Regions from separate parts of the Crystallibacter crystallopoietes genome, predicted to be linked through region 4. Evidence: riboswitches for the same ligand, from Rfam matches in the RefSeq annotation. Region 4 holds a riboswitch; each other region holds the start of a gene.
The links. Region 4 has a riboswitch for cyclic di-AMP ahead of AC20117_RS11545 (C40 family peptidase). Riboswitches for the same ligand answer to the same signal wherever they lie in the genome.
Positions count from the first base shown of each region.

Region 1: linked by a shared signal. The riboswitch ahead of AC20117_RS10780 (NlpC/P60 family protein) and the one ahead of AC20117_RS11545 (C40 family peptidase) in region 4 are both predicted to bind cyclic di-AMP.
Region 2: linked by a shared signal. The riboswitch ahead of AC20117_RS20605 (C40 family peptidase) and the one ahead of AC20117_RS11545 (C40 family peptidase) in region 4 are both predicted to bind cyclic di-AMP.
Region 3: linked by a shared signal. The riboswitch ahead of AC20117_RS23350 (hypothetical protein) and the one ahead of AC20117_RS11545 (C40 family peptidase) in region 4 are both predicted to bind cyclic di-AMP.

Region 1 is NZ_CP018863.1:2,296,295-2,301,607, forward strand. It holds gene serC (phosphoserine transaminase) at 1-50, opposite strand, end outside; gene AC20117_RS10770 (iron-dependent transcriptional repressor DtxR) at 330-1,046, shown strand; cyclic di-AMP (ydaO/yuaA leader) riboswitch at 1,136-1,348, shown strand; gene AC20117_RS10775 (M23 family metallopeptidase) at 1,506-2,150, shown strand; cyclic di-AMP (ydaO/yuaA leader) riboswitch at 2,283-2,451, shown strand; gene AC20117_RS10780 (NlpC/P60 family protein) at 2,457-3,236, shown strand; cyclic di-AMP (ydaO/yuaA leader) riboswitch at 3,641-3,809, shown strand; gene AC20117_RS10785 (NlpC/P60 family protein) at 3,815-4,594, shown strand; gene AC20117_RS10790 (HNH endonuclease) at 5,035-5,313, shown strand, end outside.
Region 2 is NZ_CP018863.1:4,484,148-4,489,460, reverse strand. It holds gene AC20117_RS20620 (cytochrome P450) at 265-1,371, shown strand; gene AC20117_RS20610 (DUF305 domain-containing protein) at 1,800-2,357, shown strand; cyclic di-AMP (ydaO/yuaA leader) riboswitch at 2,861-3,036, shown strand; gene AC20117_RS20605 (C40 family peptidase) at 3,041-3,943, shown strand; gene AC20117_RS20600 (NADH-quinone oxidoreductase subunit N) at 4,090-5,313, opposite strand, start outside.
Region 3 is NZ_CP018863.1:3,048,707-3,054,019, forward strand. It holds gene AC20117_RS14255 (ribose-phosphate diphosphokinase) at 1-718, shown strand, start outside; gene AC20117_RS14260 (hypothetical protein) at 737-1,111, opposite strand; gene AC20117_RS23350 (hypothetical protein) at 1,221-2,156, opposite strand; cyclic di-AMP (ydaO/yuaA leader) riboswitch at 2,159-2,332, opposite strand; gene AC20117_RS14270 (hypothetical protein) at 2,887-3,471, shown strand; gene AC20117_RS14275 (hypothetical protein) at 3,759-5,313, shown strand, end outside.
Region 4 is NZ_CP018863.1:2,461,213-2,466,525, reverse strand. It holds gene AC20117_RS11560 (cytochrome P450 family protein) at 1-966, shown strand, start outside; gene bioD (dethiobiotin synthase) at 963-1,730, shown strand; gene AC20117_RS11550 (hypothetical protein) at 1,810-2,199, opposite strand; cyclic di-AMP (ydaO/yuaA leader) riboswitch at 2,400-2,575, shown strand; gene AC20117_RS11545 (C40 family peptidase) at 2,580-3,458, shown strand; gene AC20117_RS11540 (MDR family MFS transporter) at 3,675-5,285, shown strand.

The DNA of each region.
Region 1 (5,313 bases), 160 kb from region 4:
TCGCGGGGGAGCAGGTCTGCGGGAATGCTTATTGACTGGTGGTCGCTCATAGAGGCTTCTTCCTGGCGGGCTTACGGGGATCTCTAGACAGTTCGCCTTTGAACCTCCTCACATTCTGTCGCAGCCGCCCCGTCGTCCGATACTTGAGACGCGCATATTTCGCATAATGGACTTGTCCCCGTCGCGTCCCGTAATTTGTCCTGCGCTTGGTGCAAACACGGGATTATCGGCACCTGTGGCAAACAAGATAACCTTGTTGGGGGACCACGACGCCGGTGCGTCGGCTTTCGGATCTATCCCGCCACCTGCGCTGAGGAGCAAGAATTCCAGTGACTGATCTCATCGACACAACCGAGATGTACCTTCGGACCATTCTCGAGTTGGAAGAAGAGAACATCGTTGCCCTGCGGGCCCGCATTGCGGAGCGCCTGCGCCATTCCGGACCTACCGTTTCCCAGACCGTGGGGCGGATGGAGCGTGACGGGCTGGTTGTTGTCTCCGGAGACCGACACCTGGAGCTTACGGAGAACGGCCGGCGCCGCGCCACCGAGGTGATGCGCAAACACCGGCTGGCCGAACGGCTCCTTGCGGATGTCATCGGTCTGGACTGGGCTTATGTCCACGACGAAGCGTGCCGGTGGGAGCATGTGATGAGCGAGCGCGTGGAGCAGCGCCTCTATGAGCTGCTGGGCAAACCAACCGAGTCGCCCTACGGCAATCCCATCCCGGGGCTCGAGGCCTTGGGCGGAAAGCCTGCTGAGCAGTTCATTAACGGTGTTGTTAATCTCACAGAGGCCATGCGGAAGTACCAGCCGTCGGACACCGTGACCATTATCCGGCTGGCCGAGCCGATCCAAGTGGAGCCGGAGTTGCTCCTCCAGCTTGATGAAGGCGGCCTGAAACCCGGGGCCAAGCTGCAGCTGGAATCCGTCGGCGAATACATCTCAGTACGTGTTCCGGGGATCGAGGGCGCCCTCGAACTGCCGCCCGAGGTGGCTGCCCACATCTTTGTGGCGTTCGACACCGTCCCAGCTGGAAACGCTTAACCGCATTGTCCACAGGTCTGGATAAAGGAATTATTACTCTGAAGGGTTTCCCTTTATAGTTGTTGCTTGACGCCGATGCATTGGCGTTACCTGATCCGTAGCCGAACCCTGTCAGCGGATCAGCGACCCGCATTGACAGGGGCGGAGGACCCACCATCGGCAGCCTACCCAGCTGCCTAGGGGTGAAGCCACGCTTGATTTCGGTACCAGCTGCTTTCCGCGCTGATGCCGCACGTCTTGTGGCCGAGTTATCTCTTACTCGAATCCGACAGCTAACTTCGCAGGCTTATAGGAGAGGGAAGACTTTTGTCAGAACAAAGAGCCACGGGACGGCGTCGTTCGGCCGCCCCGGCAGGTAGGTCGCGTCCGCGTTCAGGAAGCACCGGCCGTCGACGCGCCGAAGCTGCTCCGTCGCCCGTTACCGCAGTAGTCCGAGGAGCCGGCCACAAGGCCGCTATCGTGGCAACCGCATCCGGCATGGCGCTTACTGTCCTGCTGCCCACCACTGCAGGTGCCTCTGCATCCGGCGAACCCGCCGTTGACGCGGCAGCAGCCGAGGTCGCTGCCGTCGCCGCAGCGCCCGTAACAGCGGCAGCGGAAGTAGACCTGCACTTCCAGCGCGCGGGCCTGACGAGCAATTTCGATCCCGACACCAAACTTGAACAGGTCATGGTGGCATCCGGCGGCGATGCCAAGGCGGTCAGCAGCGAAGGAACGCTGTCCCAGCCCATGGCAATGGACAGCATGAAGATGACCTCGCCCTTCGGTATGCGAGTTAACCCGGTAACCGGATATGCCGGTGAAATGCACACCGGCCAGGACTACGGCGCAGCCTGCGGCTCGCCGGTCTACTCGGCCGCTGGCGGCACGGTCAAGGAAGCCGGCTGGTTTGGCGGCTACGGCAACCGCGTCGTAGTGGACCACGGCAACGGCCTGGAGACCACGTACAACCACCTGACAAGCATTAGCGCCAAGGTCGGCGACGCTGTCAGCCGTGGGGATTTGTTGGCTCAAAGCGGAACGACCGGTAATTCCACCGGCTGCCATCTCCACTTTGAGGTAGTTGTCAATGGCGACATGGTTGACCCCAAGGGTTGGCTGTAACCAAAGACACACCATTCCGTGACCGGAATGTGACTTAGAAGATGAAACGTTATAGTGTCGAACCCGTGCCGAAGACCGGATCATGGTTTGGCACCTCCGGGTGGATTGCCTAGCTCTGCCACTTCCCGGGGTCCGTTCGCAACGATTTCGCATGGCAGGGGCGGGGGAACCAACTTCCGGGCTTCTTAGGAGGCCCTTGGGGTTAAGTGGTGGGTGTTCTTGGCTGAGGCCGGGGCTCCCATGGCCGGATGACTCCCATCCGAACCCGACAGCTCACCTCGCAGGCATTGGGAGAGGTAATCACTCGTGTCTAAGAACACTGCTGCTTTGGGCCGCCACCGTGCTGTGCCCGTCCGTACCAGCCCGTTGGAGACTATTTCCAAGGCTGTTTCTTCGAATGCCGGTTCCGTGGGCCGCCAGGCTGCTGTGATTGCTGCCGCGTCCGGTCTGGTTCTTTCGGTCGGCGTTCCGGCGCAGGCGACCAATATTGAGCGTGAGGCTTCGGTCCAGGCTGCTGCTGCGGCTCCGTCGCGGGTGCAGGTTGAGGCTGTGCAGGCTTCTGGTGCTGTTGAGCTGGATCTTGAGCGTTCGGGTGTGACCTCGACGCCTGCTCCGGTGGTTGAAGAGCCGGAGCCTGTGGTTGAGGCTGTGGCCGAGGAAGTCGCTCCGGTGGTTGAGGAAGCCGAGCAGGTTGTTGCCCCGGTTGAGAAGGCCGAGGAAGCGCCGAAGCCCGAGGCGAAGGCTGATGTTGCTGCCAGCGGTATTGGTGCCGCTTTGGTGGCGTCGGCTTATGGCCAGATCGGTGTGTCGCAGGACTGCACTGCGATGGTGGAGAACGCGCTGCGTTCGGCCGGTATTTCCGTGGGCGATCTGGCTCCGGCGCAGTTCATGGCGTACGGTACCCAGGTTTCGACGCCGCAGCCGGGCGACATGATCTACTACGACGATGCCGGCGCCGGTGTGCCGCACATCGCGATTTACGTGGGCAACGGCCAGGCCATCCATGGTGGTTGGACCGGTTACACGACCGCGCTGGCCGATGCCTACATCGGTTCGGGCCCGGTCTTCATCCGCCCCAACGGCTAAAACGCATTAGCACCGCCGGCTGAGTCAGCCGACATGTTCAAGCGGACGGGTTCGCATTCGTGCAGGATGCGGGCCCGTTCCTTGATTTTTATATCGGTCTTTCCATGCCTGCCATTTCGGTCAACTCCCGTATTCCGTCCGCTTTTCCCGCATTTTTCGTCACATTCAGGTAACGGCGGCAAAATGTGAATTGAATCACGTAGAAGTGGAAGAAAACCGCGAATTTTCGGGGTCTGATGAAACGATCCGAGCTGGACTGACGCTGTCTGGCGGATTCAAAGCGGATTGCCCGTGATCTGAATGTGACTTAGCCCCGGAAATCGTATACCGTCTTGTTCGTGCCAAATCCGAATCATGGTTTGGCACCTCCGGGTGGATTGCCTAGCTCTGCCACTTCCCGGGGTCCGTTCGCAACGATTTCGCATGGCAGGGGCGGGGGAACCAACTTCCGGGCTTCTTAGGAGGCCCTTGGGGTTAAGTGGTGGGTGTTCTTGGCTGAGGCCGGGGCTCCCATGGCCGGATGACTCCCATCCGAACCCGACAGCTCACCTCGCAGGCATTGGGAGAGGTAATCACTCGTGTCTAAGAACACTGCTGCTTTGGGCCGCCACCGTGCTGTGCCCGTCCGTACCAGCCCGTTGGAGACTATTTCCAAGGCTGTTTCTTCGAATGCCGGTTCCGTGGGCCGCCAGGCTGCTGTGATTGCTGCCGCGTCCGGTCTGGTTCTTTCGGTCGGCGTTCCGGCGCAGGCGACCAATATTGAGCGTGAGGCTTCGGTCCAGGCTGCTGCTGCGGCTCCGTCGCGGGTGCAGGTTGAGGCTGTGCAGGCTTCTGGTGCTGTTGAGCTGGATCTTGAGCGTTCGGGTGTGACTTCGACGCCTGCTCCGGTGGTTGAAGAGCCGGAGCCTGTGGTTGAGGCTGTGGCCGAGGAAGTCGCTCCGGTGGTTGAGGAAGCCGAGCAGGTTGTTGCCCCGGTTGAGAAGGCCGAGGAAGCGCCGAAGCCCGAGGCGAAGGCTGATGTTGCTGCCAGCGGTATTGGTGCCGCTTTGGTGGCGTCGGCTTATGGCCAGATCGGTGTGTCGCAGGACTGCACTGCGATGGTGGAGAACGCGTTGCGTTCGGCCGGTATTTCCGTGGGCGATCTGGCTCCGGCGCAGTTCATGGCGTACGGTACCCAGGTTTCGACGCCGCAGCCGGGGGACATGATCTACTACGACGATGCCGGCGCCGGTGTGCCGCACATCGCGATTTACGTGGGCAACGGCCAGGCCATCCATGGTGGTTGGACCGGTTACACGACCGCGCTGGCCGATGCCTACATCGGTTCGGGCCCGGTCTTCATCCGCCCCAACGGCTAAGAGTTTTAACCGGGTACCGCGCTACCCGAAAACGTTTCCTAGGTCATAGCAGTACCGCATCCCGGGCGTTCCGCCGTACGGAGGCCTGCCGGCATCTGCCAGCGGCCCCAGTTGCAAACGCCGGTCCGCTCATGGCGGAACTGGATCAGACCGGGATCAACGTTTTTATCTGCAGGGCCGTCCTCCAGCGAGGGCGGCCCTGTAGTGGTTAAAGGGGTTGGTACAGAGTGCGCTCTTAGTCGGCGGTGTTCCCATCTGAGGAAGGCCGCAAACAACGTTTCATCAACGCCGGCGGGCACTCCGGCGAAATTTCGATGGGCGAATAATTAGCGCAGCGGGTGTGATTCCGCTTACTCTAACTCTTGTCAGTGTCGAATCACCATGACCGGGATGCAGCCGATCCCGCAGCCCCGGGCGTGGCCGGACGGACAGGAACGTGCATGCGCACACTCGTTCTGAACGCTGGATACGAACCGCTGGCGGTAGTGACCTTCCGCCGGGCGCTGCTTCTTGTGCTCACTGGTAAGGCGAGCATCATCGCTGAGGACGGTGAGCCTGTCGTCGGGCCCAATGACATCTTCGGTAGGCCATCGGTCATCCTGCTCAACCGTTACATCAAGATTCCCTATCCTCAGGACATGACAGTGACACGGCGGGGCGTGCTGCGCCGGGACAATTACGAGTGCGCGTACTGCGGGAAGACGGCCAATACCGTTGAC
Region 2 (5,313 bases), 2.0 Mb from region 4:
GGCCAGTATGAGTTGTGTTCGGGCATGTCCTTGACTCTGCCACTGACCGTGGCGACGATATGGGGAACGCACTACGGCGACACTTGCCTCCAACCTTCCGCACCCGATCCCAAGGAAAACGAGGGCAACATGATTCCAAGCCTTGTGACGCTTGACAGTTCGATCCCTTTTCTCCGCGAAGGCTACAGTTTCATCTCCTCCCGCTGCGACAAGCTCGGTACTGACGCCTTCCGGACCCGGATAGCAGGGCGACAAGTTATCTGCATGCGCGGAGCAGAGGCAGCGGCTCTGCTGTATACGAGCGGACAGTTCACGCGACAGGGCGCATTGCCGCCGAACACCCTTCGCCTGCTCCAGGACAAAGGCAGCGTCCAGATGCTCGATGACGGTCACCACCGCCACCGCAAGGCCATGTTTATGGATCTCATGTCTGAGGACTCCGTCAGCCGTCTCAAGGACATTTTCGAGGGCGCCTGGCTGGACCGGGCTCAAGAGTGGCAGGAACCGGTGATCCTGCATGATGAGGTGCGGCTCATTCTTACCCGGGCTGCCTGTCAATGGGCGGGTGTGCCGGTTTCCGACCGCGGCGCCGAGACCTTGGCCCGCGAGCTCAGCCGTATGATCGACAAAGCAGCCTCCTTGGGCCCGGGCAACTGGTGGGCTCAGTTGCGCCGGAACCGGACGGAAAAGTGGGCCACCGAGCTGGTCGAGCGGATCCGTTCGGGCACGGTGAAGACACCAGCGGGATGCCCGGCCTCCCAGATCGCAGGCCACAGGGATGTCGACGGCGATCTTCTGACTGCCAAGGTCGCAGCTGTGGAGCTGATCAATCTGCTGCGTCCGACGGTGGCTGTGGGCCGCTTTATTGTGTTCGCTGCACTGGCACTGGCGGAATATCCCCGCTGGCGCTCAAAGATTGTTTCGTCCGGACCTGATGAGCTGGAGGCGTTTGCGCAGGAAGTCAGGCGGTTTTACCCGTTCTTCCCGGCTGTGGGCGGAGTCGCCCGCGAAGAAGCCGTCTGGAGGGACAACAGGCTGCCGGCCGGAACCTGGGTCCTGTTCGACCTGTACGGCACCAACCGCGACGGCCGGGTCTGGGCGGATCCGCATGCATTTACTCCCGACCGTTTCCGGAACCAGGAGATCACTCCGCATGCCTTGGTGCCCCAAGGCGCCGGGGACGCCGGGAGCACGCATCGCTGCCCGGGGGAGCGCATCACGCTGGAGTTGGTGAAGGCGGCAGCACTCCTGCTGTCTACTACTGACTGCCATGTGCCGGTCCAGGATCTGGGTATCAGCCTTCGCCGGATACCCGCTTTACCCGGCAGCGGCTTCGTCCTCATGCCGCGGGCCCCGCTACGGGCAGGGTGAGTTCCCGCGGCGCCGGCGGGGAGGCCTTTGGGGGATGGCAGCATAAGGTGCGGACAGCTGGGTCCATCGTCGTGTTTCAGTCGTCGGCGTTGTCCTCGACAAGTTCGCCTTCCCAGGCTTCCCCGCCTTCGTAGACGGCGAAGGCGGCAATGATGAAGCCCGCCACCGGGTCGAGCCATGCGGACTATTCGAGAACGCAGTGACTATCATCCGTCCGACGGTTGTCCTCATGCGCGAAGACGAGTTGATCGTCCTCTTCGCCTCGTCCGTACAGCCTTTCCTCGAAGAAGCCGCCATCTTACCCTGACCGTAATTTAAACAGCCCGCAGCCCCGCCGAACCACGCGGTGCTTGGCAAAGAGAGGACACGTGATGAAGTCAGATACGGACAAGAACCAGGCAAACCGCGGGCAGGGCAAAGGAGGAGGGATGAAGATGAGCTATTGGCGTTTCGGCGCGATGATCGCCACCGCCACCGTCGTGATGTACGGGCTCATGTTCATCGACACCTACGCGCTGGAACACTTGCGGTGGAGCAAGAGCCGGATGTACATGGCGATCACGATGGGCGGCGTGATGGCCCTGGTTATGCTCGGCTGGATGATGAACATGTACCGGAACCGGAAGGTGAACATAGCCATCGTGGGGGTGGCTTTGCTCGTACTCGCGACCTCCATCAGCCTCGATCGCATCCAGGCCACCATCGACGACACCGCGTTCATGAACTCAATGATCCCCCACCACTCCATGGCGATCCTGCGGTCGGAACGGGCCGGGATCGAGGACTACCGGGTGTGCGAGCTGGCAGTTGCCATCAGTGAGGCCCAACGGCGGGAAATCAGCGAGATGGAATGGCTCGTCAACGACATTGCGGAGAACGGGCCGGCGGAAACCGCCGACGAGGCTGAAAACCGACAGGTACCGGAGTACGAGGTGAGTGCGCTCAGGAACTGCCAGGGCGTTTCATCTGCACTGAGTTTGCCCTAGTACGGCCACAGGATCACGCCGCAGAACGTCTGCCTACCCTAGCCCTTGCCGCATGATCGTCGGCGTTCAGTCAACGGTCAGGGAACGTTGCTCTGCCGCACATAAGGTGCCGATAGTGTGGAAACCGCCTCATAGGTGCTAGTGAACAGGGGCACCGGCCATGGCCAGGAGTAACTCCCAATCTCCTAGTCCGGTCGGTGCCCGGTCATTTAAGCATCGGGACGGCAGCTGTCTTTCTTAGCCTGCATGCGAACGAAAAAGCAGAGCCTCAGTCCGTTTCCTACGCTTCTTCCACACGGATTAGCGGACCTAGATTGCCATGAATGCCGCGCTTCGCCAACCGGAATGCTTCATCCCTTCATCAGCATTACATGCCTCGGTAACCGGGCCTTGGTGCGCGTCCGTTTTGCGTTGTTACCAATTCGTTATGTAGGGTGGCAATCACGTCGGCGCTTCCTGGGCCGGCCCCCTCGGAATGGCTTTGCCTAACTCTGCCACCGTTCCGAGTCCGTTCGCCAAACAGATGGCAGAGGCGGGGGACCCACGTTTACCGGGCTCCCTCCAGAGCCCTTGGGGTTAAGCCGCAGTGCACCACGGAGCGATTTTCCGAGGTGGAACGCGGCCGGGTGACTCCCATCCGAACCCGACAGCTTACCTCGCAGGCATTGGGAGAGGCTACAACCTTGTTCAAAAACAATCACGCACGCCACCGTGCCACCCCGGTCCACAGCAACCCGTTCAGCGGAGTTTCGAAGGCCGTTTCGTCCCACGCAGGTACCGTTGGCCGCAGTGCCGCAGTTGTCACCGCTGCCGGTGGCCTGATGCTCGGCGCCGGCCTGCCCGCCAACGCTGCCGCAGAAGTGGATTCCAGTAACTTCGCCGCATCGACCCAAGCTGAAACCGTTGCCACTCCGGCATCCGCTCCTGCCTCCTCTGATGAGGGCGCTGCAACCCACACCGTCAAGGCCGGCGACACCCTCGGCAACATTGCCGCGCAGCACGGCGTCGACCTGAACGAGCTCTTCGCGGCCAACGGCCTCGACTGGACGTCGATCATCTACCCCGGTGACATCATCCAGCTCCCCGGTGCCGCGCAGGCGCCGGCTGCCCAGGCCCCGGCCCAGGCCGCACCGGCAGAGACTGCTCCGGCCCCCGCTCCGGCCCCGGCAGAAGCGCCGGCACCGGCCGAGCCGAAGGAAGAAGCCTTCACGGTTGCTGCAGCAAGCGCCAACATTGAACCGGCCGCCAGCACTTCCAGCATCGCCGATGTCGCCAAGTCCATGGTGGATTCTCCGTATGTCTACGGCGGAACTTCACCGAGCACCGGGTGGGACTGCTCCGGCTTCACGAAATGGGTCTACGCCCAGGCAGGCATCGACCTTCCCCGGACCAGCCAGCAGCAAATCGCGGCCATGACGCCGACCAGCAACCCGCAGCCGGGCGACCTGGTATCCCAGAACGGTGGAGGCCACATCGGTATCTACCTTGGCGACGGCAAGATGGTCAGCGCCCTGAATCCGGGCGATGGCACTTTGGTCCACCCGATCAGCTGGATGCCGGTAGACGGTTACTACACCGTCCGGTAAATCCCCGCAGCCGTGCATCTGCGGCAGCCATAGAAGTATGCACCGTCGGAACCGCCGACGGTGCATACTTCTTTAACTACAGCTTCAGTGGCATCTCTGCCCCGGCCCCCTACGCTTTCCCGCCGGGCACGCTCAGCCAGCCGGCCCTACATGGCCAGGGGGCCTTCGAGGGCCGCCCACAGGGGCCCGGCAAGGAGGCCAAGCGCCAGACTCGAGACCGCTGCTACACCCGCAGTCGCCGCGGGCCAGGCGGCGGCCCCGCCCGCTTGCGGGAACCCTAGGGCACCTTGGTGCGGGCGGGCGAAGACGGGGGCGAACCAGCGCAGGTAGTAGAAGAGGCTGAGCAGACTGTTGAGCATCACTGCCAGGGCCAGCCAGCCGTACCCGCCGTCCCAGGCGGCGGTGGCGGTGGTGAGTTTTCCGACGAACACCGCCAGTGGCGGAGTGCCCACCAGCCCCAGCAGCGCAACGAGCAGGGCCAGCGCCAGCCCCGGACGGGCCCGGACAAGGCCCCGGTAGGCCGCCAACTCCCGGTGCCGGGGCAACGCGGCGGTGACGGCGAAGGCGGCGACATTGGTGACGGCATAAGCGGCCAGATAGAACAGCAGCGAGGGCAAGGCCAGGCCGCTGCGCCCGGCCGCCGCCACGGGCACCAGCAGGAATCCAACCTGGGCCACGGTCGACCAGCCCAACAGCCGGCGGGGGTCATTCTGCCAATAGGCGGCGAGGTTGCCCAGGAACATCGACGCCGTAGCCAGTATCGCCGCAACGAACAACAAAGTGTCCTCACCGGTGGAGACCGTATCGACGAGCCTGTACACCGCCACCAGCGCGCCCACTTTCGGGACCGTGGTGAGGAACGTGGCGGCGGTACCCCCGGTGCCTTGGGATGCGTCGGGCACCCAGAAGTGGAAGGGCACCCCGCCGGCTTTAAAGAGCAGCCCGGCCAGCACGCCTAATACACCGGCCCCCACGGCCGCCCCCGGGGCGTCGGGGAGAGTTTCCCGGAGCAGGGCGTAACCGGTGCCGCCCGCCAAGGCATAGAGCACGGTGACCCCGAGCATGAGCAGGATCCCCGACAGCGCGCCCATAAGGTAAGTCTTCATGGCGGCTTCGGCCCCGGACCGGCCACCGGCCAAACCAACGATCCCGTACAGGGGGATGCTGGCCAGCAGGAACCCGGCGATGAGCACCAGCAGGTCCGAGGCTCCGGCCAGGACCATCACCCCGGTGGCGGCGAACAGCAGCAGTGCGTAGGTGTCGGATTCCCGAGGCGAAGCGGCTATCTCCCCGGAGGCCACACCCAGCACCAGCAGTGTAGCCACGGCGGTGACGATACGGGCCGTGCCCGTGGCGGTGTCAACGGCGAA
Region 3 (5,313 bases), 590 kb from region 4:
CTCCGCCAAGCGCATCACCGTGATCGCCCCGTTCTACCCGTACGCCCGGCAGGACAAGAAGCACCGCGGCCGCGAGCCGATCTCCGCCCGCCTGGTGGCGGACATGTACAAGACCGCCGGCGCCGACCGCCTCATCTCGGTGGACCTGCACACTGCGCAGATCCAGGGCTTCTTCGACGGCCCGGTGGACCACCTGATGGCCATCCCGCTGCTGGCCGACTACGTCCGCACCCGCGTGGACCTGGACAACGTCACCGTGGTCTCCCCGGACACCGGCCGCGTCCGCGTTGCCGAGCAGTGGGCCGAGCGCCTCGGGGGCGCCCCGCTGGCCTTCGTGCACAAGTCCCGCGACGTCAATGTGCCCAACCAGGCCGTGGCCAAGACGGTTGTCGGCCAGGTCGAAGGCCGCGAATGCGTGCTGATCGACGACATGATCGACACCGGCGGCACCATCGCCGGCGCGGTCCAGGTGCTCATGAACGCCGGCGCCAAGGACGTCATCATCGCCTCCACCCACGCCGTGTTCTCGGATCCGGCGGCCCGCCGTCTGGCCGAGTCCGGCGCCCGCGAAGTGGTGGTCACCAACACGCTGCCGATCACCGCGGACAAGCAGTTCTCGCAGCTGACCGTGCTGTCCATCGCTCCGCTGATCGCCCGTGCCATCAGCGAAGTGTTCGAGGACGGTTCCGTCACCAGCCTCTTCGACGGCAAGGCCTAAACCTCAGTCCTAACCGGGCTAACTCCGCGGCGTCGGCCGGTCTCCTTGGGATCCGGCCGGCGCCGCGTCGTCGTTAGCTGCAGTTCTCTCGCCCAGGGACGTCTTGCGTAAGGGATCGGTGCGCCGCTGCACGGCCGAGGCCCACACCCACGTTGTGCGCCTGATGCCGGCGTCCTCCCAGGTCACCTGCACAGCCCGTGACGTCCAGCCGAACGCCTCACCCTGGACCAGTTCGGCGGCACCGGGAAAACGGATCCACGCCCACACCGGCACGCCCGGGACTACCCGGGTCACCTTGTGATGCTCAAGATCCAGTTCCTCGGCGGTCAGCGATACCGGCTCCGCACGCTTCGCGTAACGGGCTGCCACTCGCGCTGCAGCATCCCGATCCATAGTTAAAAGTAGAACACATCTTCGATAAAATGTGACAGAGAGAGGGTGACGGAACGTTGGTTCCGCCACCCTCTCTCTACAGCCTGGCCCCAAGAGGCCGGGACAAAGCCTACCGGCTGCTGCTGCCGTCTTCGTCTTCACCCAGCAGGGAAACGGGGAGGCGCAAGTCCACATCCACGTCAGCGCGGACGCGGAACCGGCGATGCTTCTCCCTCTCCTCATCCCGGGTGTCGGCAGTAGGCGAGGGCTCCGGCGAGTGCCGCTCCTCGGGGTCGGCAGCTTCGCTGGTCGGAGCCGGCTCGACGGGGGCCGCCGAATGGCTGGGTACGGTTGATCTTGTGGGTTCGGGCTCCTCAGGCACCGCTCGGGTGCTCTGCTTGGCCGGAGGGCTCGTAGCCGGACTTGTCGGTACAGCGGCGTCGGCGGTAGGCGAGGCTGTCGGCTCAGGTGAACCTGTGGTGGCCGCAGTGGCCTTGTCCGCCGCGTCCGTCGCAGTCGCTGTGGCCTTTTCAGCCGTATCCGTGGCAGCCGCAGTAGCGCCGGCAACCTTGTCTTTGGCGGCGCCGGTTGCTTCCCCGACGACGCCGGGAAGCGGTGCCGCAGCCTCGCCGGTGGAGTCTGCGGCGGACTGCGTGGTCATTGGAGCGGGTCGCTCGGTTGCGTCCCCTCCAAGAGTCGGCTGGGCCACACTACTCGGAGCGACCTTTATATCCTTCTGTGCGGCCGCTGTGCTGTCTGTTGTCGGCCGGCTGAACGTCGGCTCAGCTTCATTCAACGGCGCTGAAATGGGCCAGGCTTTAACGGATGTCTGCAGTTGGGGTCGGCCAGCGCTGGCTTCCTGGGATCCAGCCTGATTCAGGGGCAGGGCGGCCGCAGCGGCCACCGTGGCAACTACGGCCAGGCCGGTGAGTGCCCCGACGCTGCGGAAGGGGACAGCGGATGGGGCTTGGTCCTTGGCGCGGCGGCGGCCGCGGACGAGACTGGTGACACCATGCGACGAGACAGTGGGACCGGCGCGCCGGCGTCCACGAGAATGGTTCTTCACGGGATTCCTCTCTACACGCCTGCGAAGTTAGCTGTCGGATTCGAGACGGAGCATCTCGGCCCGGCCGGGACCGCAGCAGAACGCCGCGGACAACTAGCCGCACTTCACCCCAAGGCGCCGCTGGCGCCACTTCTGGTTCCTCCACCTCTGCCAGTGAATTTGAACGGACAGGTACGCTGGCAGAGCTCGGCGTGCGGACCCGGCCACAACCCTTGCCTAGGGCCATGGCGCGATTAAACGTATCGAGCGCGCTGAACCGTTACAAACTCGTGACATGTGTTTGTGGTCACTTATTGGAAGATGAATCTTTTCACCAACCTCTGGCGTGTCGGATTGTCGGAACTTAGGCTGAATTAGTCATCCCAGCGCATGCCACCTCCCCAAGGCACGGGATGGATGGACCTGGCCAGGGCAGCGTCTCTGGCCAGGTCCATCAACTTCCCGTCGTAGTGAAGCCGCGCCGGATTTCCTCGGTCATGCCTGCGGTGCTGTAATCAGGAGAGAAGCGCAATATCGGGGAGAATGAGTGAATCAGGGCAACGCCGACAGTCATCGTCACGCCGTTCGTACACTGTTGGCCGCCGCGGCGGTTTCGCTGCTGTCAGGGTGTGCGGCTTCGGCTTCCATCCCTACTTCATCGGCCGCCACCGGGTTCAACACAGGCGAAGCAAGCGAGAACACTTCGGCTCCGAGCCCTCAGCCACCAGGTCCTCCCGCTACCCTTACAGCGGTGACGCCCGCACCCGATGTAACCTCTATACCGGCTGCTCCCGACCTCACCGCGGAGGAGGCCGAAGCCGACCGGTTGGCGATGGAGCAATTTCTCGCCAACGCCTGGGACACCATGGATGCCAAGCGACTAAGCGACTTGGCAATCGGGGACTGTCTCTACTTCGATTACGATTACCAGGCCAAAACCACAGCCATCTTCACGGTTGACTGCACCACGCCGCATGAGGGCGAAGTGATGGCCACCTACCGGCACCCCGATTCCGAATATCCTGGACAGTACAACCTCGGCGGAAGCGTCGGGCCCGTTTTTGGCGAAGTAGCAGATGCAATGCGGGAAGCCGGGCAGTGGCCTACCACGACAAGCAAACATCTGAATCCTACCGAAGCTGATTGGGAAGCCGGCGAGCGGACCAGTATCGACTTGCTCCGCCACAATGCCAGTTCCGGCCTGTTGGAACGCGGCTACCTCGACACCGACCACGTGACGGTCACGGAAGTGCCTGACAGAGGAACCGCGTCCAGCGACCTTGCGAATACCTTGGAAAACCGCGCCGATCCGGCCGAAAGCAACGTTTATCCCTAGCGCCCACAGGTGCCCCTCGCTTAGGCTAACCGTACTTGGCAGCCACCACCGCCTCCGTTGCCGGCGGCTGTCAGGGCTCGACGGCAGCGGAGCGGGTTCTCAATGGCGAGAACCCTGGGGGGAAGCAGTTTTCTTTATGAGGGACTGCACGTGTGGCAGCCCGTGGGGGAGCGGGCTGCCGCAGCGTCCGCATGGGCGCTCACGGCAATAACGGACCAGGGGAGACGGTCCGCCACTCGCACCTGCACCGGCACCCGACGTGTGCCGGTCTTTTTTGGGGGAACAAGATGACAGACAAGCCAGCGCAGTCAGCGGCGTCCAATCCGAAACCGCCCAAGGAAGCGCGCCCGAAGAGACGTGATGCCATGAAGCGGCTGCGCGGAGGATTTGCCGTGGTGGCCGCTGGCACGCTCATGTCGGCCGGTCTGGCCCTGCCTGTTCTGGCTGACGACGGCGGAGCAGAGTCATCGGGATCAGCCGCCGAGATCGCGGGGCTGGCTGCGGCGGCCCCTGCCGAAGCCACGCTCGCCGGAACGGATGATCCGGCGGAGGGAACAGGCGAGGCCGCTGAAGTTGAAGCCGCGGAGGCACCCGAACCTGCTGAAGCGACAGCCGAACTGCCCGTTGAACCGGCTCCTGCCCCGGGTCAGGAGCCTGCCCCGGCACCGGCTGTGCAGGAAGCGGTGCCAGCCAACCAGCCCGCCGCGCCCCGGGCCGCGATCGCCGGCAGCGAGGATGACGCCGGGCACGACGACGAAGACGCCGAGGCCGAAGAAGAGACCGAGAACGAAGAGACCGAGAACGAAGAAGCCGAGCATGAAGAAGAAGGTGAAGACGAAGAAGAAACCGAGCCTGAAGAGGGCGACCACGAGGACGCAGCCGGCCCGATCGTCGCCACCAAGACGGCCAATGCGGTGGAGGCCCTCGGCGACGAGTCCGAAGGCCGCTGGTACATCAGCTACACCATCCAGGTAACCAACCAGCCCAACGGGGACGGCGACTACAAGGACGAAGAGGAGTACACTCTCTCGGACACGCTCTCCTTCGGCCACGGCATCGAGATCGAATCGGCCACCTGGAGCAATGGCAACACGGAAAGCCAATTCCAGGGCAACACGGCCGAGCTCGCCACCGAGGACGACGACGTCGAGCTGGGCGAAGGCAAGAGCCACTTCTACCACGTGTACGCCACGGTCAAGGTTGCAGACGGCACCCCGGAATACGAGCTGACCTGTAAGGACGGTTATTCCGGCGGCCTGCTGAACAAGATCTACCTGGACGGCAACTACGTCGATTCGGCCTGTGCCGATGTCCCGCACGCGCCCAAGTACCGCGCCAGCTTCGAAGTTGATAAGAAGTGGGTCATCGACGACGAAGAATTTGACCACGGCAGCCAGCCGTATGGCTTCGACGCCTGGCTCAAGCTCGGTCCGGACAGCGAGGAAATCGCGGACGCAGCATGGGATACGCAGTACACGGACTTCTACAAGGGCGACTACGTCTACCTCAAGGAGGAAGTCAAGGTTCCTGAAGGCTGCTTGGTGGACTACAGCGAGGGCCTCGGCGAGCGGGAACTCATGGACAAGGACAGCGCCTTCACAGTGGTGAACCACGTTGAATGTGAACAGAACCTGACGCTGGCCAAGGACATCGACCCCGAGGACTACTGGGACTACGCGGAGAAGTGGACGCTGACGGCCACCGCGGAGGGCGCCGAGGAGCCCACGCTCGAGGGCACCTCCTGGGTGAGCGGCAGCGTGGATCAGGACGTCACCTACACCCTCGCCGAGGAAGCGGACTTCGACGGCGAGGATGAGTTCTCCGCCGGCGACTGGGTCTGCG
Region 4 (5,313 bases):
GTGCTGGCCTCGGCCACCGGCGCCAAGCACCGCCAGGTCCGCAAGCTCGTGGCCGGTTTTTTCACCCCCGCGAAAGTCGCCGCGATCGGACCGCAGGTACGGGAGCTGACCCAGGTGCGCACCGCGGAGACCGCCGAGCTGCTGCAGCACGGCCCGGCGGATCTGGCCGACGCGGTGGCCAAGCACATTCCGCCGATCATCATGGCGGAGCTGACCGGCATCCGGTGCCCCGACCTGGACGTCCTCAAGCGCTGGAGCCGGGACTCGCTGGAACTGTTCTGGGGCTGGCCGCCCGAGGACCGCCAGCCGGTCCTGGCGGAGAGCGCCGCAGAATTCTACGGCTGGCTGCGCGGCGAAGTGGCCACCAGCCGCGGCACCGGGTCGCTCTTCGGCGTGCTCGATGCCGCCGGGCTCACGCCGTCGGAAATCTGCTCGCTGGGCTATTTCCTGGTCATAGCGGGGCAGGAAACCACCGCACAGCTGATCGGCACGTCCTTCTACCGCGCGCTGCAGGAGCCGGGACGCTGGCAACAGCTCGGAGCCGGGGCCAGGGCAGGGGCGGGGGCCGAGGCCGGGAGCGGAGCCGACTCCAGGGCTCCCTCCGGGGCCAAGTCCTTCGTGCGGCAGGTGCTGGCCACCGAATCCTCCGTGCATACCTGGCGGCGCGCCGTTCCCCGTGACACTCGATTAGGCGGCACCGAGCTCCCCGCCGGCGCGGAAATCCTGCTCGAGCTCAGCGGCAAGCATCCTCCGGACACAGGCGGAACCGCCTATTCGCTGGCGTTCGGCCACGGCTTGCACCGCTGCCTGGGCGCCAAACTCGCCGAGCTGGAAACCGTCCTGGTGCTTGAGGAGACGGCCCGGGCACTGCCGGCGGTGCGGCTCACGGGGCCGGATCCGGACTGGCTACGCCTGCTGTCCTTCCAAACCCCGCTCACCGTCACGGTGGAACAGGAGGAAAAGTGACCGACACTCCCGCCCCGGCCGGTTTGGCCAGCCTGAACGGCTTGCCGCCGGTCATCTTCGTCACCGGCACCGACACCGGGGTCGGCAAGACGATAACGACGGCGGCGCTCGCCACCGCTTTGCCGGGCACCGTTTCGGTCTACAAGCCGACGCAGACCGGGGTGGCCGACGGCGAGCCCGGCGACATGGACGAAGTGCGCCGACTCTCCGGCGTCGCCGCGGTGTCCGAGGGCATCCGGCTGCTCGAGCCGATGGCCCCGGTGGCAGCTGCCGGGCGGCAAAGCGCGGCCCTGCCTCCGCTCGCGGACCACGTCCGGCACATCGAGCAACTCGCCACGGGATCGGACCATGTCCTGGTGGAGGGCGCCGGCGGACTTCTCGTGGAGCTCGACGACGAAGGCAGGACGCTCGCAGACCTCGCAGCGCGCGTGCGGAACTCCGGCGTCGGCAATGCCCATGAGCAGATTTCCGTCAGTCGAGGCTTCGGCGGCGGAGGTTCCGGCGTCGTCGTTGTCTGCCGCAGCGGACTGGGCACGCTGAACCACACCCTCCTCACGCTCGAGGCCCTGAGAACGCGAAGCCTCGCAGCCGCCGGACTGGTCATCGGCTCCTGGCCGGCGGAGCCGAGCGCGGTGGAAGAGGACAACCTGCGGTACCTGCAGAATCTGGATGTGCCGTTCCTCGGCGCCATCCCGCAGGACGCCGCAGCCCTGCACCCGGCCAGGTTCCAAGCCGGCGCCCGGGAGTGGTTCCGACTGCGCTAGCGCTGGGCAGCCGGCACTAGCGCTAGCAGCCGGCGTTGGGGCCAGCAGCCGGCGTTGGGGCCAGCAGCCGGCGTTGGGGCTAGCTGGTGGCGTTGGCGCAGGCGTCCTGCAGTGCGTTCACAGACTCGGCCGGCACTTGGTCTCCGGCCTGCGCAATGTCACCCATCGGCGTCGTAATTTCGGCGGGCACGCCGGCCTGTTCGGCGGCATCGACGAGGCCGGCAAGCAGTTGCTTCTCTCCTGCGCTGATCGTGCCGTCCGCCACAGGTTTGCAGACCTGCTGGAGTACTTCGTCGACGGCAGCCGATGTGATTCCTGACACAGCATCAGAGGCGGCCTGGCTGGCGGCATCCTGGGCGCCGGAAACGGCGTCGTTAGCCGCATCGGTGGCGGCCTGTTCAACCTGGCTGCACCCCGTGATGAGCAGGGAAAACATTACAAAAACGAGGGCAAAGCTGCGACGGATCATCCGGCAAGATTACTACGGAACGACGCCACCGCCCGAACCCAATTCGCTGGCCGTCCACTAGCACCAAGCCACCCCGAAACCCGCCATTGGCGGCGTGTCCGTTTTGCGGAGTTATCAATCCGTTATGTAGGGTGGCAACCACGTCGGCGCTTCCTGGGCCGGCCCCCTCGGAATGGCTTTGCCTAACTCTGCCACCGTTCCGAGTCCGTTCGCTAGACAGATGGCAGAGGCGGGGGACCCACGTTTATCGGGCTCCCTCCAGAGCCCTTGGGGTTAAGCCGCAGTTCACCACGGAGCGATTTTCCGAGGTGGAACGCGGCCGGGTGACTCCCATCCGAACCCGACAGCTTACCTCGCAGGCATTGGGAGAGGCTACAACCTTGTTCAAGATCAATTCCGCACGCCATCGTGCCACCCCGGTCCACAGCAACCCGTTCAGCGGAGTTTCGAAGGCCGTATCGTCCCACGCAGGTACCGTTGGCCGCAGTGCCGCAGTTGTCACCGCTGCCGGTGGCCTGATGCTCGGCGCCGGCCTGCCCGCCAACGCCGCAGCCGACGTATCCTCCAGCGACTTCGCCGCCACGGCCCAGGCTGAGACTGTTGCCGCTCCGGCCGCAGCACCGGCACCGGCCGCCTCGGAAGAGGCTGCAACCCACACCGTCAAGGCCGGCGACACCCTCGGCAAGATTGCCGCGCAGCACGGCATTGAGCTGAACGACGTCTTCGCCGCCAACGGCCTCGGCTGGGAATCGGTCATCTACCCGGGCGACGTCATCCAGCTCTCCGGTGCCGCACAGGCTCCGGCCGACCACTCTGCACATGCTGCTCCTGCTCCGGCCGAGGCACCCGCCGCCGCTCCGCAGGAAGAAGACTTCACCGTTGCCGCAGCCAGCGCCAACATCGAGCCGGCTTCCGTCAGCACGGCCAGCACCTCGGGCATTGTCGCCACCGCCAAGTCCATGGTCGGCACCCCGTACGTCTGGGGCGGCACCTCCACCAGCGGCTGGGACTGCTCCGGCTTCGTGCAGTGGGTCTACGCCCAGCACGGCATCGACCTGCCCCGCGTCACCACCGCACAGGCCGGCGCCCTGACCCCGACCAGCAACCCGAAGCCGGGCGACCTGGTTCTGCAGAACGGTGGAAGCCACATCGGCATCTACCTCGGCGACGGCCAGATGATCAGCGCCCTGAACCCGGGCGAGGGCACCAAGGTGCACCCCACCAGCTGGATGCCTGTAGACGGCTACTTCACCAAGTAAGCCCTGCGGCCGCACAGCCGCACTCTGCATGTAGGCACGCTCCTATATATAGGTATGCACCGCCGGATTTTCCGGCGGTGCATACCGCGTTAAGTGGGGCATCTTATGTGGGGTGTACCCCTTTTGGGAGCCGGCGGGAATAGTGCTTCCACTATGCTGGTTAGTCTTGCTATCGTCGCCTCGCGCAGGCACCGCTTCCCCCGAAAACCATTGAGGATACCTTCCGTGAGCCAACAGTCCCCGGCCGAACCCGCCGTCGTAAATTCCGGCGCCGCGCCAGTACCCGGACCGGGAAGCGACGGCGTCGACCATAAGCGCCGGAACAACCGGGTTATCCGGTTGTTGCTGGCTGCCTCGTTTGTGGTCATCCTGAACGAAACGATCATGAGCGTCGCCCTGACCGAGCTGATGGACGACCTCGGCATCACCGCGCGCGCCGCCCAGTGGCTGACCACGGCGTTCATGCTGACCATGGCGGTGGTCATTCCGATCACCGGTTTCCTCTTGCAGCGCTTCAACACCCGGCCCGTCTTCACCACGGCCATGTCGCTCTTCTCCGCCGGCACGCTGATTGCCGCGATAGCGCCCGGGTTCGAGCCCCTGCTGCTGGGCCGGATTGTCCAGGCCACCGGCACCGCCATCATGATGCCGCTGCTGATGACCACCCTGATGACCCTGGTGGCTCCGGCCGAGCGCGGCAAGACGATGGGCAACGTCTCGATTGTCATCTCCGTGGCGCCGGCCATCGGGCCGACCATCTCCGGCATTATCCTCAACGCCTTGTCCTGGCGGTGGATGTTCTGGCTGGTGCTGCCGATCGCCGTCGCCATGCTGATCATCGGGAACCGGCGGGTGGACAACGTCACCGAACCGAGGCCCGTGCCGCTGGACCTGTTCTCCGTGGTGCTCTCCGCGTTCGGCTTCGGCGGCCTGATCTATGGCCTGAGCCTGGTCGGCCAGGGCTCCGGCGAGGCCGGCGAGACGGTGTCCGCCATGCCGATGTGGATCTCCTTCGGCGTGGGGCTCGTGGCCCTGTCCGCCTTCATCCTGCGCCAGCTGAGGCTCCAGCGGCGGGACCGCGCACTGCTGGACCTGCGCACCTTCCGCTCCAGCACCTTCGCGGTGACCGTGGGCCTGATGGTCATCAGCATGGCCGCACTGTTCGGCACCATCATCCTGCTCCCCATCTATATGCAGCAGGTGCTTGGACTCGAACCGTTCCAGATCGGCCTGATGCTGCTGCCCGGCGGGCTCCTGATGGGTCTGCTGGCGCCGTTTGTCGGCCGGCTCTACGACCGGTTCGGCCCCACCGTCCTGCTGGTGCCGGGAACAATGCTGGTCAGCGTCGTGCTGTGGTTCCTGTCCACACTGACCGAGAACACCTCCCCGTTCACGCTGCTGGCCGCGCACATTGTCTTGAGCATCGGCCTGGCCTTGCTCTTCACTCCGCTGTTCACCGCCGGCCTCGGCGCGGTGAAGCCGGAACTCTACTCGCACGGCAGCGCCATCATCGGCACGGTCCAGCAGGTGGCGGGCGCCGTGGGCACGGCCTTGTTCGTGACCGTGATGTCCATCCAGTCCGCCGCCCTCGCCGCAGACGGTTCGGCGGGTACGGTTGCGGTGGCCGGCGGCGTGCGTGCCGCGTTCCTGGCCGGCGCGATCATCTCGGTCTTCGCCGTGGCGGCAGCCTTCTTCGTCCGCAAGCCCGCGGACAACCAGGCTGCAGACCATGAGGCACCGGAGCATCCGGCAACGGCCAGCCAGACGCCGGACAGCCAGAGCGCGTCACCGGCGGAGTCCGCCGGCGCGTTGGCCGACGGCCGCTGAGGCCTGCCCCGGAGGTTTCGCTGACCGG